One region of the Bradyrhizobium sp. ORS 278 genome, then DNA from elsewhere that is predicted to be linked to it. Evidence: predicted binding sites of a transcription regulator. Region 1 holds the regulator's gene; each other region holds the start of a gene.
The links. The regulator PhoB, encoded in region 1, activates phosphate uptake and scavenging genes when phosphate is short. The targets are predictions, from matches to a motif close to TGTCATNNANCTGTCAT.

Region 1 (5,035 bases):
CGCCTCTGTCGCCGACAGGCTGAGCAGTCCGATCTCGCTGGCGGTGTCGAAGCCGAGACCGAACAGGAAGCCCAGCGGATACATCTGCCAGGCGCGCGAGATGACGCGGAGCACCGGACGCAGCAGCCGAACCAGGATGCCGCGTCCCACATCGCCGGCCGATTCCCCGTCAGGCGGGACCGACGGGGAGCGCCAGAGGTTCAGGAACAGAACCAGATTGGCGACGGCAATCAGCAGCAGAAAGCCGGCCGAAACGGAGGTGCCGATGATCCCGCCGATCGCCCGGATGGTGCTGTCCTCGCTCAAGAGGTCAGCGCCGGCCACGAGGCTCACCACGATCGTGGCGATCACGACGACGCTGGAATGGCCCAGCGCGAAGTAGAGTCCCGCGGCGCGCGGCCTGTCGCCCTCCTGCACCAGCTTGCGCACGACGTTGTCGATCGCGGCGATATGGTCCGCATCGACGGCGTGCCGCAGGCCGAGCAGCCAGGCCAACAGCGCGGTGCCGACAATGGCCGGGCGATCGGCGTAAAGCAGAAACGCCCAGGCCCAGGCCAGCGCATTGGCGAGCACGAGGCCGGCCATAAGCACGGCATTTCGTGCGCCGTCCCCGCGGAGCCGAACCGGGATCGAGGCGGCCGGCCGAGGATGATCAATTGGCAAAATCGTCATACTCGGACAGGAGAGCAAGACCCGCGCCAAAAGGCAAGGCTTGCGTCGCCGCGCTCAAATCACTTGCAAATCACCCCCCCGGGGTCCGCGCGGCCGAGGTTCACCGCATTCCCTTGGCAATCCGCTATCCGGTCACGCACAAACATTGACCAGCCCATGTCCAACTCTTTCCCTCCCCGCCCTCCTCTCACCGCGCCGAGGCGCTCTGCGCCGCGATCTCGCGCCGCACGGTCGCCTCGAACTGGCTTGCAGGCGCGGCGAACATCAGCCTCGTCTCTTCGTGGAACGCCGAGAAGATGCCGACCACGACCGGTTCGCCGTTGATCTCGGCGAGAATCGGGGAGCCCGAATAGCCGAAATTGGCGAGGCAATGGACGGTCAGCAGCTTCGCATCCTTGGTCATGCCGGCGCTGCAATTGCGCTGGCCGGTCGGCGAATAGCGCCGCTCCTGGCCGTAGCCGATCTCGGAGATCGTGCCCGCCTGGGTCGCGGCCGCAAGCTCGTCGCGGCTCACGGCCCTTACCGCCACCGGCCTGGACGGCAGCGCATCCTTCAGGATGATCAGCGCCCAATCCGCCGGCGAACGGTCGGCCGACCATTGGTCGTGCTGAGTCGGGATGAAGTCCGGCGCGACAATCAGCTTGTCGGCGACTGAGGAGGCGGCGGGGGTGCCTTTGTTCAGGCCCGCCAGAAAATGGACATTGCCCGGACTCACCTGAGCCAGACCGTTGAAGACGCAGTGCGCCGCCGTCAGCACGACGCGGGGAGCCACCAAGGTGCCGGTACACGAGCCTCCCGTGCTGTATTGCGCCTGGGTCACGACACCGATCGACGATGCCGGCCAGGAGGTGGGATCGACGACATCACCGAAGTGCCGGTCGAGGCCGAGCAGCTGCTCGGGGCGCGGATTGGCAATGCCGGCATCCGCCGCTTCCGGCTTCGGCCTCCACGCCGCGATGATCTGCTCGGCCTGACGCCGCTGTGCGTCGCTAAGCTTGATACGCTGGATCTCGCGGCCGGCCGACCTTACGCCGTTGCGGCCGGCCATCACCAGCCAGGCATAACCCTGCACGACATCCTGGGACATGACCCGGCCGTCGAGCATCATCAGGCCGAGCATGTATTGCGATTGGGCGAAGCCTTGGGCGGCGGCGCGGTTGAACCAGCGCGCGGCTTCGCCGTGATCGCGAGCGGCGCCTTCGCCGTTGAAATAGGCGATGCCCAGATAATGCTGGGCGATGGCGAGCCCCTGATCGGCGGCCTTGCGGTACCAGACCAGCGCCTCCGTCTGGTTGCGCGCGACGCCGACGCCGAAGGCCTGCATGAAGCCGACATCGAATTGTGCCCGCGCGTCGCCCTTGACGGCGAGCGGCTGGAGCCTTCGCAACGCCACCGCGGGCTGTCCATTCGCCGCCGCGGCGACGGCCTCCTCGAGCTCGGCGGCCGCGGCGCTAGTCGCAGCCGCGAGCAACAACGTCAAAAAGATGGCGAGCGTCTTGATCATTGTGTCTGCCGAGGCCCGACCATGATGATGGGAACGCCATCACACATGATCAAGACGGCAGCGGCGTGACCGCGCAGACCGCGCGATCAGGCCTGCTCAGACTTGGCGAACCGGTCGTCGAGCGCATAGCCGGCGCCGCGGACGGTGCGGATCGGATCCTGCTCGCGGCCGGGATTGAGCAGCTTGCGCAGCCGGCCGATGTGGACGTCGACCGTGCGCTCGTCGATATAGATGTCGCGGCCCCAGACGCTGTCGAGCAGCTGCTCGCGGCTGAACACGCGGCCGGGATGCTCCAGGAAGAACTCGAGCAGGCGATATTCGGTCGGGCCGAGATCGATCGGCCGGCCCGACCGCGCCACGCGGCGCTTCTCGCGATCGAGCTCGATGTCGCCATAGGACAGCACGGTCGCCAGCCGCTCCGGGCTGGCGCGCCGCAGCAGGCCCTTCACACGCGCCAAGAGCTCCGGCACCGAGAACGGCTTGACGATGTAGTCATCGGCGCCGGTCGCAAGACCGCGCACGCGCTCGCTCTCCTCGCCGCGCGCCGTCAGCATGATGATCGGCAGCTGCTTGGTCTCGGACCGCGCCCGCAGCCGCCGGCACAGCTCGATCCCTGAGAGGCCCGGCAGCATCCAGTCGAGCACGACCAGATCGGGAATGCGCTCCTTCAGCCGCGTGTCGGCCTCGTCGCCGCGCGCCACGGTCTCGACCTCGTAGCCTTCGGCTTCGAGGTTGTAGCGCAGCAGCGTCGTCAGCGCCTCCTCGTCCTCAACCACCAGAATTCGCGCGCCCATGTCGGAATCGTCTTTCTCAGTTGCCGGGGATCGTGGTCGCAAAACTGGTCATGTCGCCCTTGGGGCGCTTGTCCATGATCTGCTGGCCCTCGATCATATAGAACACCGTCTCGGCGATGTTGGTGGCGTGATCGCCCATCCGCTCGATGTTCTTGGCGCAGAACATCAGATGGATGCAGAACGAGATGTTGCGCGGGTCTTCCATCATGTAGGTGAGGAGCTCGCGGAACAGCGAGGTGCAGATCGCGTCGACCTCCTCGTCGCCTTTCCACACCGTCATAGCCGCCGGCAAATCGTGCGCCGCATAGGCATCCAGCACCGTCTTGACCTGCGACTGAACGAGGTCGGTCATGTGCTCCAGGCCGCGGATCAGCTTCAGCGGATGAAAGTCGCTCTCCAGCGCGGCGACGCGCTTGCCGATGTTCTTGGCGAGGTCGCCGATCCGCTCCAGATCGGTGGCGACGCGCATCGCACCGACGATCTCGCGCAGGTCGACGGCCATCGGCTGGCGGCGGGCGATCGTGAGCACCGCGCGCTCCTCGATGACGCGCTGCAGCTTGTCGACCTCCGCGTCACCGGCGACCACCTTCTGGCCGAGCGCCACGTCGCGCCGCACCAGCGCGTCGACGGAATCGACGATCAGCCGTTCGGCAAGGCCGCCCATCTCCGCCACCAGGCGGGTCAGATCCTGCAGATCGCTGTCGAACGCCTTGGCGGTATGTTCACTGGCCATGATGATCTCCTGAGGGCATTGCTGTCGGCGTCAGCCGAACCGGCCGGTGATGTAATCCTGGGTCCGCCGATCGCTCGGCGAGGTGAATATCTTGCTGGTGTCGTCGAACTCGATCAACTCGCCGAGATACATGAAGGCGGTCTTGTCGGAGACGCGCGCCGCCTGCTGCATGTTATGAGTCACGATCGCGATCGTATAGTTCTCCGAGAGCTCCTGGATCAGCTCCTCGACCTTGGCGGTGGAAATCGGGTCGAGCGCCGAGCACGGCTCGTCGAACAGGATGACCTCTGGACGCACGGCGACCGTGCGGGCGATGCACAGGCGCTGCTGCTGGCCGCCGGACAACGACAGGCCGGAGGCGTTCAGCTTGTCCTTGACCTCGTTCCACAATGCGCCGCCGCGCAGCGCCTTCTCGACGCGGTCGTCCATCTCGGACTTCGAGATCTTCTCATAGAGGCGGATGCCGAAGGCGATGTTCTCGTAGATCGTCATCGGGAACGGCGTCGGCTTCTGGAACACCATGCCGACCCGCGCGCGCAGCAGGTTGAGGTCGAGCTTGGGGTCGAGAATGTTGGTGTTGTCCAGCATCAGCTGGCCGACCGCGCGCTGGCCCGGATAGAGGTCGTACATCCGGTTGAAGATGCGCAGCAGGGTCGACTTGCCGCAGCCGGACGGGCCGATGAACGCTGTGACCCGATTGGTGCCGAGCGCGAGGTTGATGTTCTTCAGCGCGTGGTGGTCGCCGTAGTAGAAGTTGAGGTTGCGCGCGGTCACTTTGGCCGGCGCCTCCGGCAGCGACTTCGGAGGAATGGCGGCCGTCGGGCTGCTCACGGAGACGGACATGTCGGTCATTTCGAGCTCCTCTCGGCGCCAAGGATGCGCGCGCCGATGTTCAGGGCCAGGACGGTCAAGGTGATGAGAAGAGCGCCGCTCCAGGCCAGCTGCTTCCAGTAGGCATAGGGGCTCTGGACGAAGTTGTTGATGGTCACTGGCAGGTTGGCCATCGTCTTGTTGAGGCTCAGGCTCCAGAACTGGTTCGACAGCGCGGTGAACAGGAGCGGCGCGGTCTCGCCGGCGACGCGGGCGGTCGCCAGCAGCACACCGGTGATCAGGCCGGAGCGCGCGGCGCGATAGGCGATGCGGCGGATAACCAGCGAGCGCGGCAGGCCGAGCGCGGACGCCGCCTCGCGCAAGGGATTGGGAACCAGCAGCAGCATGTCCTCGGTGGTACGCAGCACGACCGGGATCACGATCACCGCGAGCGCGAGCGAGCCGGCAAGGGCGGAGAAGCCGCCCATCGGTACGACAACGGCGCCATAGATGAACAGGCCG
Region 2 (5,035 bases), 3.3 Mb from region 1:
CCTTCTCGTCGAACTCGCGGCGCATCGCCCGGATCTTCTTGCGCAATTCGATCCCGAGCCGGATCGTGTCGTCCCACAGCACCTCGCCCGAGCGGCCCTTCATCATCTGCGCGCCGACATCGAGCGAGGCGAACAGCGGATAGAAGGGCGAGGTCGAGGCGTGCTGCATGAAGCTCTCGTTGAAGCGGCGATGCTCGACCCGGCGGCGCTGGCCCTTGATGTGGCGGTCCTTGATGTGGATCTGCGAGGCCTGCGAGAAGCTCGCGAGCTGCTTGTGGGTCGACTGCGTCGCGATAATTCCGGGGGCGTCCGGCCCGAGCTCGGAGAGGCCCATCGCGAAGCGGCCGGCATAGAGCGGGTGAAACTTCATGAAGCCGGCCCAGGCCTCGTCGAACATGATGTAGTCGCAGAGGTGGCCGATGCGCTTGAGGATCATCTCGGCGCTGTGGATGGTGCCGTCGTAAGTACACTCCTCGACGACGGCGACGCGGAACGGCCGCTCCTTGCGCCAGGCATCGGGGTCCTTGACGAGCGGATTGTTGCGGATCTGCTGCCGCAGGTGCTCCTCGTCGAGGAGGTCCCAGCGCATTGGCCCGATCAGGCCCCAGGCGTTGCGGACGGTGGGCACATAGACCGGGATTCCGCCGGAGATCAGCAGGGCTCCGTGATGGGCGGCCTTGTGGTTGTTGCGGTCGAAAAGCACAAGGTCGCCGTCGGTGACCAGCGCCCCCAGCACGACCTTGTTGGAGGTCGAGGTGCCGTTGAGCACGAAATAGGTCTTCTCGGCGCCGAAGATCTGAGCCGCCTCCTTCTGCGCGCGCAGCGCCGGCCCTTCATGGGTGAGGAGATCGCCGAGGTCGAGCACGGAATTGTCGAGGTCGTCGCGGAACACCGCCTCGCCCAAATGCTCGACGAAGATCCGCCCGATCGGGCTGCGGCTGTAGAATACGCCGCCATTGTGCCCGGGACAGGTCCAGAGCTGGTTGCCTTCCTCGGCATAGTCGACCAGCGTGCCGAAGAACGGCGTCTTGAGCGTCTCGGCATATTGCTTGAGCCGGCTGATCAAATTCTTGGCGATGAACGCCGGCGTCTCCTCGGAGAGGAAGACATAGCCGTCGATGAAGTCGAGCACCTCGACCGGCAGATCCTCGAACCGCTTGCGCCGGATCAGGAGGATGATCGGGAAGTCCAGGCCGCGGCGGCGCATCAGGTTGATCAGCGACGCCGTCTTGCCCTCCAGCCCCTTCTTGCCCCAGTCCACCACCATGCAGCCGATCGCCGCATCCGTCTGCACCGCGATCTCGGCATCCTCCAGCTTGCGGGCGCGGACGACCTCGAAGCCCGAGCGCTGGATCTCCTCGATGATCTGGTTGAAGCGGACGCCGGCCAGGTCGTCGGTTTCGAAGACGGGCGCGGCGAACAGGAAGGTGAAGCGGCGGAAGTAATCCATGGGCATCTTTCGGGCTGGGTAGGGCAGCCACCTGTCGGATGGTTCGATGACAGTTGGATGACAAAGTGGGCCGTGGAGGAATGCCGGTGCCGGCTGTTTCACGTCCTGCACCTGACGCACGGCGGCGCTTGTCCTGGCCGTGATACGGTGGCAATCGTCCGGCACCGAGCAACGCCAAAAGGACAGATCGTGCTCCCTGACTGGATCAATTCGGAGTGTCCGGCGCCATCCGGGGCGCACCGCGAATCGGCCTTGGCGCGCCAGGCGCAACTGACCAAGCCGCTCGGTGCGCTGGGACGGCTGGAGGAGGTCGCGGTCGAACTGGCGGCGCTGCAGGCCGCCGAGAAGCCTGCGGCTGAGCGTGTCCCGGTGGTGCTGTTCGCCGGCGACCATGGGATCGCGGCCCAGGGGGTCTCGGCCTATCCGCCGGAAGTGACGGTGCAGATGCTGCACAATTTCGCCGGCGGCGGCGCGGCGATCGCGGTGCTGGCGCACAGCCTGGGATGTCCGCTTGAGGTGGTCGACGTGGGCACGCTGGCGGATGGTCAGATGCGCGGCGTGGTCGTCGACAAGCCGCGGCGCGGCACGCGCGATTTCAGCGTGGAGCAGGCGTTGACGCCGGCGGACGTGGCCTTTGTCTCGGAGGCGGGGCTACGGGCCGTCGCACGCCAGGCCGACCACGCGCCTGACCTCGTGATCTTCGGCGAGATGGGCATCGGCAACACGACCTCAGCGGCGGCGATCGCGGCTGCGCTGCTGGCGTGCGCGCCCGCCGACATCGTCGGTAGTGGCACAGGGCTTGATGCCGAGGGGCGAGCCCGAAAGGCAAAGGTCATCGAGGACGCGTTGACGCGCCATGGCCTGACCGCGGCGACGCCTGTTGCGGAGGTGCTGGCGGCCGTCGGCGGCCTGGAGATCATCGCGATGGCCGGGGCGATCGTCGCCGCCGCACAGCGGAGCTGGCCGGTCCTGGTCGACGGCTTCATCGTCTCGGTCGCGGCGCTGGTGGCGACGAGGCTCAATCCGTCGTGCCGGCCCTGGCTGCTGTTCTCGCACCGCTCGGCCGAGCGCGGCCATGCCGTGGTGCTCGACGCCCTTGGTGCCCGTCCGCTAATCGATCTCGATCTCCGGCTCGGCGAGGCCTCGGGCGCTGCGACGGCGCTACCGATCCTGAGGCTCGCCTGCGCGCTTCACAACGGCATGGCCACCTTCGCGGAGGCGGCTGTCTCGGGACGCGAGGCCTGATGCGGCTCGACCTGCTGCGGCATGGCACCACCGGGCGCAACGGCCATCTCGACGGCCGCACCGATCCCCCGCTGAGCGAGGCGGGTTGGGAGCAATTCCGGCGGCAGACTCGAAGCGGGGAATGGAGCCGGGTCGTGAGTTCCCCATTGATGCGAGCGCGGGCGGCGGCGGACGAATATGCCCGACAGGCCGGCTGCGCGCTGCAGGTTGATCCAGATTGGAGCGAACTGCATTTCGGACAATGGGACGGGCGCAAGCGCAGCGACATCGTGAGTGAACCGGAGCAGGCCGCCTTGCTCGATGCCTTCTACGCGGATCCCTTGGTCGCCGCACCCGGCGGCGAGAGCTGGGCCGATCTGCAAGTACGGGTGTCGCGCGCCGTGGATCGCATCCTCGCGACGGCGGAGCCTGCGGCGGTTCTGGTCGTCACGCATGGCGGCGCGATCCGCGCTGCGCTGTCGCATCTGCTCGGCTGGCCCTTGCCTCAACTCTGGAGCTTGCGCATTCATCCCGGCACCCGTCTGACGCTCGAGGCTGGGCACGGCCCGGATGGCGCGCCGTGGGCCGAAATCGTCGAGATCATCCAGCCATGAGCCTGCGTGAATTCTGGATCGCTCTGCAGTTCCTGACGCGTCTGCCGACACCGCGTGTGGCGGAGTCCCGGCCCGACGATCTCGCGCGGGCGTCGGTATGGTTTCCTGCCGTGGGGCTGGTGATCGGCGCCTGTCTTTCTGTCATCGCCCGGGTGTTTCAAAGCGCTGATCCGTGGATCGTCGCGCTCGCCGTCCTGATCGCCTGGATCTGGATCACCGGCGCGCTGCATCTCGACGGGCTCGGCGATGTTGCCGATGCGTTCGGTGCCTCGCATGGCAAGCCTGAACGCTTCGTCGCGGTGCTCGGCGACCCCCATGCCGGCAGCTTCGCCGTGGTGGCGATCGCCTTACAGATTGCTGCGAAGCTGGTGCTGATCGCAGAGTTGGCCACGGGGCCGACGGCCTGGGCGCTCGTGCTGATCCCGGCCTGGGCGCGGTTGGGCACACTGGTCTGCACCAAGACGCTGCTGTCGCTGAAGCCGGGGCTCGGTGCGAGCGTTGCGAACAGCGTCGGCTGGAACTGGATTGTCGGATGGGGCGGCGTTCTCGCCATCGGCGCGCTCGCCGGTGCAGTCCCGACTTTGATAGCCATCGTGCTGATTCCGGTCATTGCCTTCTACTGGCAATGGCGGCTCGGCGGCATCACCGGCGACTGTCATGGCGCCAGCATCGAGGTGACGGAGACGCTGCTGCTCGCAGCTTGCGTGCTCGGCTAGCCGGCAAGCGCCTGCGTGAGCCGCTGCCACTGAGCTTCATCGCCCGGCAGGCCGAAACGCAGCCAGCTCGGTTGCCCCGGGAAGCGGCGGACGTGAATGCCGTGACGCGCGAGGCGCTCGGCGATGTCGGACCCGCTGACCGATGCGATCAGCCGGAACAGCGGCGTGCCGCCGATCGCCGTGCATCCGGCGTCGGATAGAAGCGCATCGATGCGCGCGCAATCATGCACCAGGCGCGCGCGTGTCTGGTGCAGCCAGGCGTCGTCGCTTAGTGCGGCCGTTCCGATGGCGAGCGCTGGACCCGAGACCGCCCACGGCCCGAGCTCGTCCCGGATGTGCCCGATGATGTCGTCCGGGCCGATCGCAAAGCCGAGGCGTATACCGGCAAGCCCGTAGACCTTGCCGAACGAGCGCAGCACGATCGTGGCCGGCGGCAGATCGGCCGCAAGGCTTGCTTCGTGCGGATACAGATCGGCAAAGGCTTCGTCGACGACCAGCAGGCCGTCGCGCCGGCGCAGGGTCGACGCCAGGCGGCCCAGCGCATCGAGCGGCTGCAGGCGGCCGGTCGGATTGTTGGGATTCACGATCACTGCAACATCGGCCGCGGCGAGCGCATCGAGATCATCGACCAATTCGACCCGATGGCCGGCGCGGCGCCAGCACAGCGCGTGCTCCTCATAGGTGGGCGCGAGCACGGCGACGTGCGATCGCGGGCGCAGCCGCGGCATGATCTGCAGCAGCGCCTGAGTGCCCGGCGCGGCAATGATCATCTCGCCCGCTACGCCGTAGCGCGCCGCGGCCACAGACTGCAGCGCGCGCTGCTCGGCCTTGCTCGGCAGGCGCGCCCAGCTTGCCGGCGGGAGCTCGGGCAGAGGATAGGGGACGGGATTGATGCCGGTCGACAGGTCGATCCAGGGCTGTGGCGCATCCGGGTAGCGGCGGCTGATCGCGTCGAGATCGCCGCCGTGAACGATGGCTTCCGGCTGATCCACGCGCGTGCTAGTCGCTCTGTCGTCCATGTCCATCCCTTA
Region 3 (5,035 bases), 2.6 Mb from region 1:
GCTGATGTCCCTGTTTAAGCCCGTCCGTTGTCGCGAATCGACAGCAGCCCGTCCTTGATGGCGAGCCGGATGCCTTCTTCAATCAACGTTCTGCAGACACCCGGAACGCTGGTGCCGTGGGTGCCCTGTTTCACGAGCTTTTCGAGATAGCCAATGGTTGCCAGGGCCAGGGTTACGGGGATGCGGTCAGTCTCGGCTTTTTCCGTCGCCATGCCTAAAAGCTAGTCCGTAACCGGTGTACAGAAAAGTAACTTTTTAGACTCTATTAGGAATCCGATTGGTTGTACAGCGGGTTGGGGATAACTGGTTAAGATATTGAATTTTATAGAAATATGACGAATCGGTCGACGCGTGGCCGTGACTCTCCGCGCGGTCCGCGAGTCCGGGGCCGGAATGGTACGGTGCACGAGCCGGTGGAGGGGATTCGCGCTGCAACCACCGTCACTCCTCCGAGGGCTGGTCCACAGCCGATCGAACGTCTCCTGCGATGGGTCCCGACGCACCGGGGCCCCGGCCGGCGCTGCGGCGGCGGTTCGCCGAACGGTGATTTCTACAATTCAGAAAATAGCGCTTTCGCTTTTCCGAAAATCATGCTCTACTGCGCGCATCCCACCTCACTCGGTAGGGGCGTAGCGCGCGATCGTCACGACACGCGAGGCGGGGAGCGATGGCCGCGATCGAGCCGCAGCGTGTCCGAGAGGATGCGCGGACGAACGGCTTGGTCACGGACGTGAAGTCGCAGCGTGCTGGCACCCCGATGCTGGTGTCCCGCGCAATGCGCAAGCATTGTTGCGAATGGTGGCCAACAAGCCGGCGCACCAGGCAGACTGCGTATAAGCGTGAAGACCATCGCGCAGGGAGGGCCGGGCGTTGTCCGGCTGCACCTGTGGTACCTGCCGCCTGCATTTTTTTCTCGCAGGCGGGCCGCAGGCGTCAGCCGACGCCTGGCCTTCCCTGCGCCCTCCGGAATTTGCGAGGGTGAACAAGATCAGCATGACCCGGGCAGAGATGTCGCGGGACTGTAAGCGTGCGACTGATGCGAGGTGCCGGCCGGTTGTTCGGTGTCATCGCCCCGCTTGACCGGGCGATCCAGGACGCCGCGGCCATTCGATCCGATCATCGGCGTCTCTGGAATACTGGATCGCCCGGTCAAGCCGGGCGATGACAGCGGAGGCTGCTTGAAGGTGCGCAGCGCGACGGAGGAAGACGACATGAACCGATCTCCCCGCGTCATTGCGAGCGTAGCGACGCAATCCAGTGTGGTGAGCGGGACTCTCGATTGCGTCACTTCGCTCGCAATCACGGAGGAGAAAGCGTGCGTCGTTCGCCTCAATACAGCGACGGCACGTACAGCTCCGGTGGGATCTGCTCGCGGCGATAGTCCGGGCTGCGGACGCGCTCGGGCAGGACGACCGGCTCGTGTTGCACCTCGCCATAGGGGATCTGGCTGAGGAGATGCGAGATGCAGTTCAGCCGCGCGCGCTTCTTGTCGACGGCCTCCACCACCCACCACGGCGCCTCCGGGATGTGCGTCCGGTGCAGCATCTCCTCCTTGGCCTTGGTGTACTGCTCCCAGCGGCTGCGCGCCTGCACGTCCATCGGGCTCAGCTTCCACTGCTTGAGCGGATCGTGGATGCGCATCAGGAAGCGGAACTGCTGCTCCTCGTCGGTGATCGAGAACCAGTACTTGATCAGGATGATGCCGGATCGCACCAGCATGCGCTCGAACTCCGGCACCGAGCGGAAGAACTCCTCGACCTGGTCCTCGGTGCAGAAGCCCATCACGCGCTCGACACCGGCGCGGTTGTACCAGGAGCGGTCGAACAGCACGATCTCGCCGCCGGCCGGCAGATGCGTCGCATAGCGCTGGAAATACCATTGCGTGCGCTCGCGCTCGTTCGGCGCCGGCAGCGCCGCCACGCGGCAGACGCGCGGGTTGAGCCGCTGGGTGATGCGCTTGATGGCGCCGCCCTTGCCGGCGGAATCGCGGCCCTCGAACAGCACCACGACCTTGAGCTTGTTGTGCTGAACCCAGTCCTGCAGCTTCACCAGCTCGCCCTGCAGCCGGAACAGCTCCTTGAAATACACCCGGCGGTCCATGCTCGGATGCGCCTGATGGCCGAGCTCGAGCCGGCGAAACTCGTCGAACTGGTCGTCGCCGAGCTCGAGCTCCAGCTCCTCGTCCATGCTGTCGCGGAAATCCTCGTCGATCAGCTCGCGCAGCGCGCGCTCGTCGGTAGTCTCGCGTTCGCTCATCGGTATCGTCCCCATGCTCGATGTGGCCGTGCAAATTGCCTCACGGCCATTGACAGGGGTGTGACATGCGACTGCGACGCGATTTCCGCGGCCGGACCGGCAAGGGCCTCAGCCGTGCACGACCGATTTCGCGATCACGCAGTGAATGCCCTTGGAGCCGTTGACCGTCTGCGTCACGCGCAGATCCGCCGCCAGGCTGCACAGCGTATATGCATCCTCACGCGACAGATTACGCTTCTCGCCGAGCAGCACGATCATGTCGCGCAGCGCCTTGACCACGCACTGGTCGAGATCGGGGTCCATCGCCATCGTCATGTAATGCGTCGGCGTCTCGGCGCGGGGGTAGTCGAAACTGAGGTCCTTGCGCACGGTGAGGCGGAAGCGGCCCTGCAGCGCGGTCTCGATCGCGGTGACGCAGACCTCGCCGTCGCCCTGCACGCCGTGGCCGTCGCCGCAGGAGAACAGCGCCCCCGGCACGAACACCGGGAGATACAGCTTCGCGCCGGCACCCAGCTCCTTGTTGTCGAGATTGCCGCCCATCGCGCGCGGGATCAGCGAAGTGATGCGGCCCCAGGCCGACGGCGGCGCCGTGCCCATGACGCCGAAGAATGGCGCCAGCGGCAGCTCCAGCCCCCACGGCATCCGGCCGACCATGCGCTCGCGATCGAGCGGAATGTTCATCAGCCGGGTTTGGTGGAAATCGTCGGGCAGTGTGCCGGCCAGCGGGCGGATGAAATTGTAGCCCCAGTCCTGGCGCAGCTGGACGTCGAGGATGTCGACCTCCAGCACGTCGCCGACCTCTGCACCCTTCACGGCGATGGGCCCCGTCAGGATGTGGCCGGGCACCATGCGCTCGGATTTGGCGTGGACCTCCAGCAATTCCGGCGGAATGTAGAACTTGCTCGCATCCGGCAACACGTCGGGTCCGCCGCTGATCGAATCGATCGTGACCTCGTCGCCGCTGTCGATCGTCAGAACCGGCTTCAGGCGGGATTCGAAAAAGCCCCAGTGACAGGTTTCGGGGCTGGCGTGCAGGTGATGATGGGCCATGATCCTCTCATTCGTGCCGGTTCGGGCCTGAGCATAGCGCATCACACGGCGTTCGCAGAGAGATGGCAACGCATGCCGGCTCTCGTGTATGAGGGCGGCCGTAAGATCTCACCCCGCGCCGGAGCCCGGAATGTTCTTCGTCCTGTCCAAGACGCTCGGCCTCCTGGCACTGCCGACCAATTTCATGATTGCGCTCGGTCTCCTCGGCGCCATCCTGATGCTGACGCGGTTTGCCGTGCTGGGTCGCAGGCTCGTGGCGTCGGCGATGCTGCTGCTCGCGATCGTCGGCCTGACGCCGCTTGGCAGTCTGATGCTCTACCCGCTGGAGAGCCGGTTTCCGAAATGGGATCCGGCCAAGGGGGCGCCGGACGGCATCATCGTGCTCGGCGGTCCGGTCGATTCCGATCTGTCGGCGATATACGGCATGCCGGTGACGGTGGCCGGCGCAGACCGGGTGATCCAGGCGGCGGTGCTGGCGCGGCGCTATCCGAATGCCCGCGTCCTGTTCACGGGCGGAAGCGCCAACCTGATCGCGACGGACGCCAAGGAGGCCGATGTCGGCGCCGAGATCCTGGAAAGCCTGGGGGTCGCCAAGCAGCGGCTGCTGCTCGAGCGGCAGTCGCGCAACACCTACGAGAACGCGATCTTCTCGAAAGCGATGATCGCGCCCAAGCCGGGCGAGCGCTGGCTGCTGGTGACCTCGGCCTATCACATGCCGCGCTCGGTCGGACTGTTCCGGAAGGCGGGATTCCCGGTCGAGCCTTATCCGGTGGACTGGCGGGTCGGCCGCGTGCTCGACTTCGACGGCGTCTCGCTCCAAGGCCTTCGTCGTGCCGACATCGCCGTGCGCGAATGGGTCGGGCTCGTGGCCTACCGTCTTCGCGGACGCACCGACGACTTATTTCCCGGTCCGACTTAAACGCGCGGCTGAATGAGAGTCGCCGCCTTCGCCGCCAGCTCGCCCCGCACGCGCGCGACGACCGGCTCAAAGCGGCGGCCGGCATCCTGCCGGAACAGCCGCGCGCTCGGATACCACGGACTATCCTCTCGATCCCGGAGCCAGCGCCAGTCGGCGAGGTAGGGCAGCATGATCCAGGTCGGCCGTCCCAGGGTCGCGGCGAGATGCGCGGCGCTGGTGCAGACCGTCACGACGACGTCGAGACAGGTCATGAGAGCCGCCGTCTCGGCGAAATCGGTGAGATCAGCGGTGACGTCGCGGATTTTTCTCTCTTGTGCGAGCAGCGCCTTGTCGGCCGGCCGCAGCTCTTTCTGCAGGCTGATGAAGTCCGCCTCGACCTCGAGCAGCGGCAGCAGCGTCGACAGGGGCATCGAGCGGTTGCTGTCATTGGCCTGGTGCGGGTTACCGGACCAGACGAGGCCGACCCGCAGCCGGTCGTGCGATCCCAGTCGCTGCTCCCAGGCTGCGACACGATCAGCCGGCAGAGGCGGCAGGTAGCCGGCTGGCGGGATGGTCTCGAGCGTGGTGCCGAACGCGAGCGGCAGGCTCATGATCGGGCAATGCATGTCGAAGGCCGGCCGCTGCAAATCCGGCGTGAAGGCGAGGCACTGCGACACGCCTTCGACGCCTGCCATCAGCTGTCGCAGCGGCTCGCGCACCACCAGGATCACCTTGGCGCTGCGGGCCGCGACCATCGGCAGATAGCGCGCGAACTGGATGTTGTCGCCGAAGCCTTCATCCTCCTCGATCAGGATGGTCCTGCCGGCGATA

Region 2: BRADO_RS22900 (Orn/Lys/Arg decarboxylase N-terminal domain-containing protein) is a predicted target of PhoB. The motif match lies at 1,497-1,513, and genes of this name have one in related genera.
Region 3: ppk2 (polyphosphate kinase 2) is a predicted target of PhoB. The motif match lies at 2,306-2,322, and genes of this name have one in related genera.

What each region holds. Positions count from the first base shown of each region.
Region 1 covers NC_009445.1:1,793,650-1,798,684, reverse strand. Annotated here, with positions in the region: gene BRADO_RS07910 (HoxN/HupN/NixA family nickel/cobalt transporter) at 1-672, opposite strand, end outside; gene BRADO_RS07905 (trypsin-like serine protease) at 860-2,176, opposite strand; gene phoB (phosphate regulon transcriptional regulator PhoB) at 2,263-2,970, opposite strand; gene phoU (phosphate signaling complex protein PhoU) at 2,987-3,703, opposite strand; gene pstB (phosphate ABC transporter ATP-binding protein PstB) at 3,734-4,555, opposite strand; gene pstA (phosphate ABC transporter permease PstA) at 4,552-5,035, opposite strand, start outside.
Region 2 covers NC_009445.1:5,115,442-5,120,476, reverse strand. Annotated here, with positions in the region: gene BRADO_RS22900 (Orn/Lys/Arg decarboxylase N-terminal domain-containing protein) at 1-1,450, opposite strand, end outside; gene cobT (nicotinate-nucleotide--dimethylbenzimidazole phosphoribosyltransferase) at 1,640-2,695, shown strand; gene BRADO_RS22890 (histidine phosphatase family protein) at 2,695-3,288, shown strand; gene cobS (adenosylcobinamide-GDP ribazoletransferase) at 3,285-4,004, shown strand; gene cobD (threonine-phosphate decarboxylase CobD) at 4,001-5,023, opposite strand.
Region 3 covers NC_009445.1:4,438,762-4,443,796, reverse strand. Annotated here, with positions in the region: gene BRADO_RS19780 (hypothetical protein) at 15-212, opposite strand; gene ppk2 (polyphosphate kinase 2) at 1,330-2,256, opposite strand; gene BRADO_RS19770 (acetamidase/formamidase family protein) at 2,365-3,306, opposite strand; gene BRADO_RS19765 (YdcF family protein) at 3,437-4,225, shown strand; gene BRADO_RS19760 (tetratricopeptide repeat protein) at 4,222-5,035, opposite strand, start outside.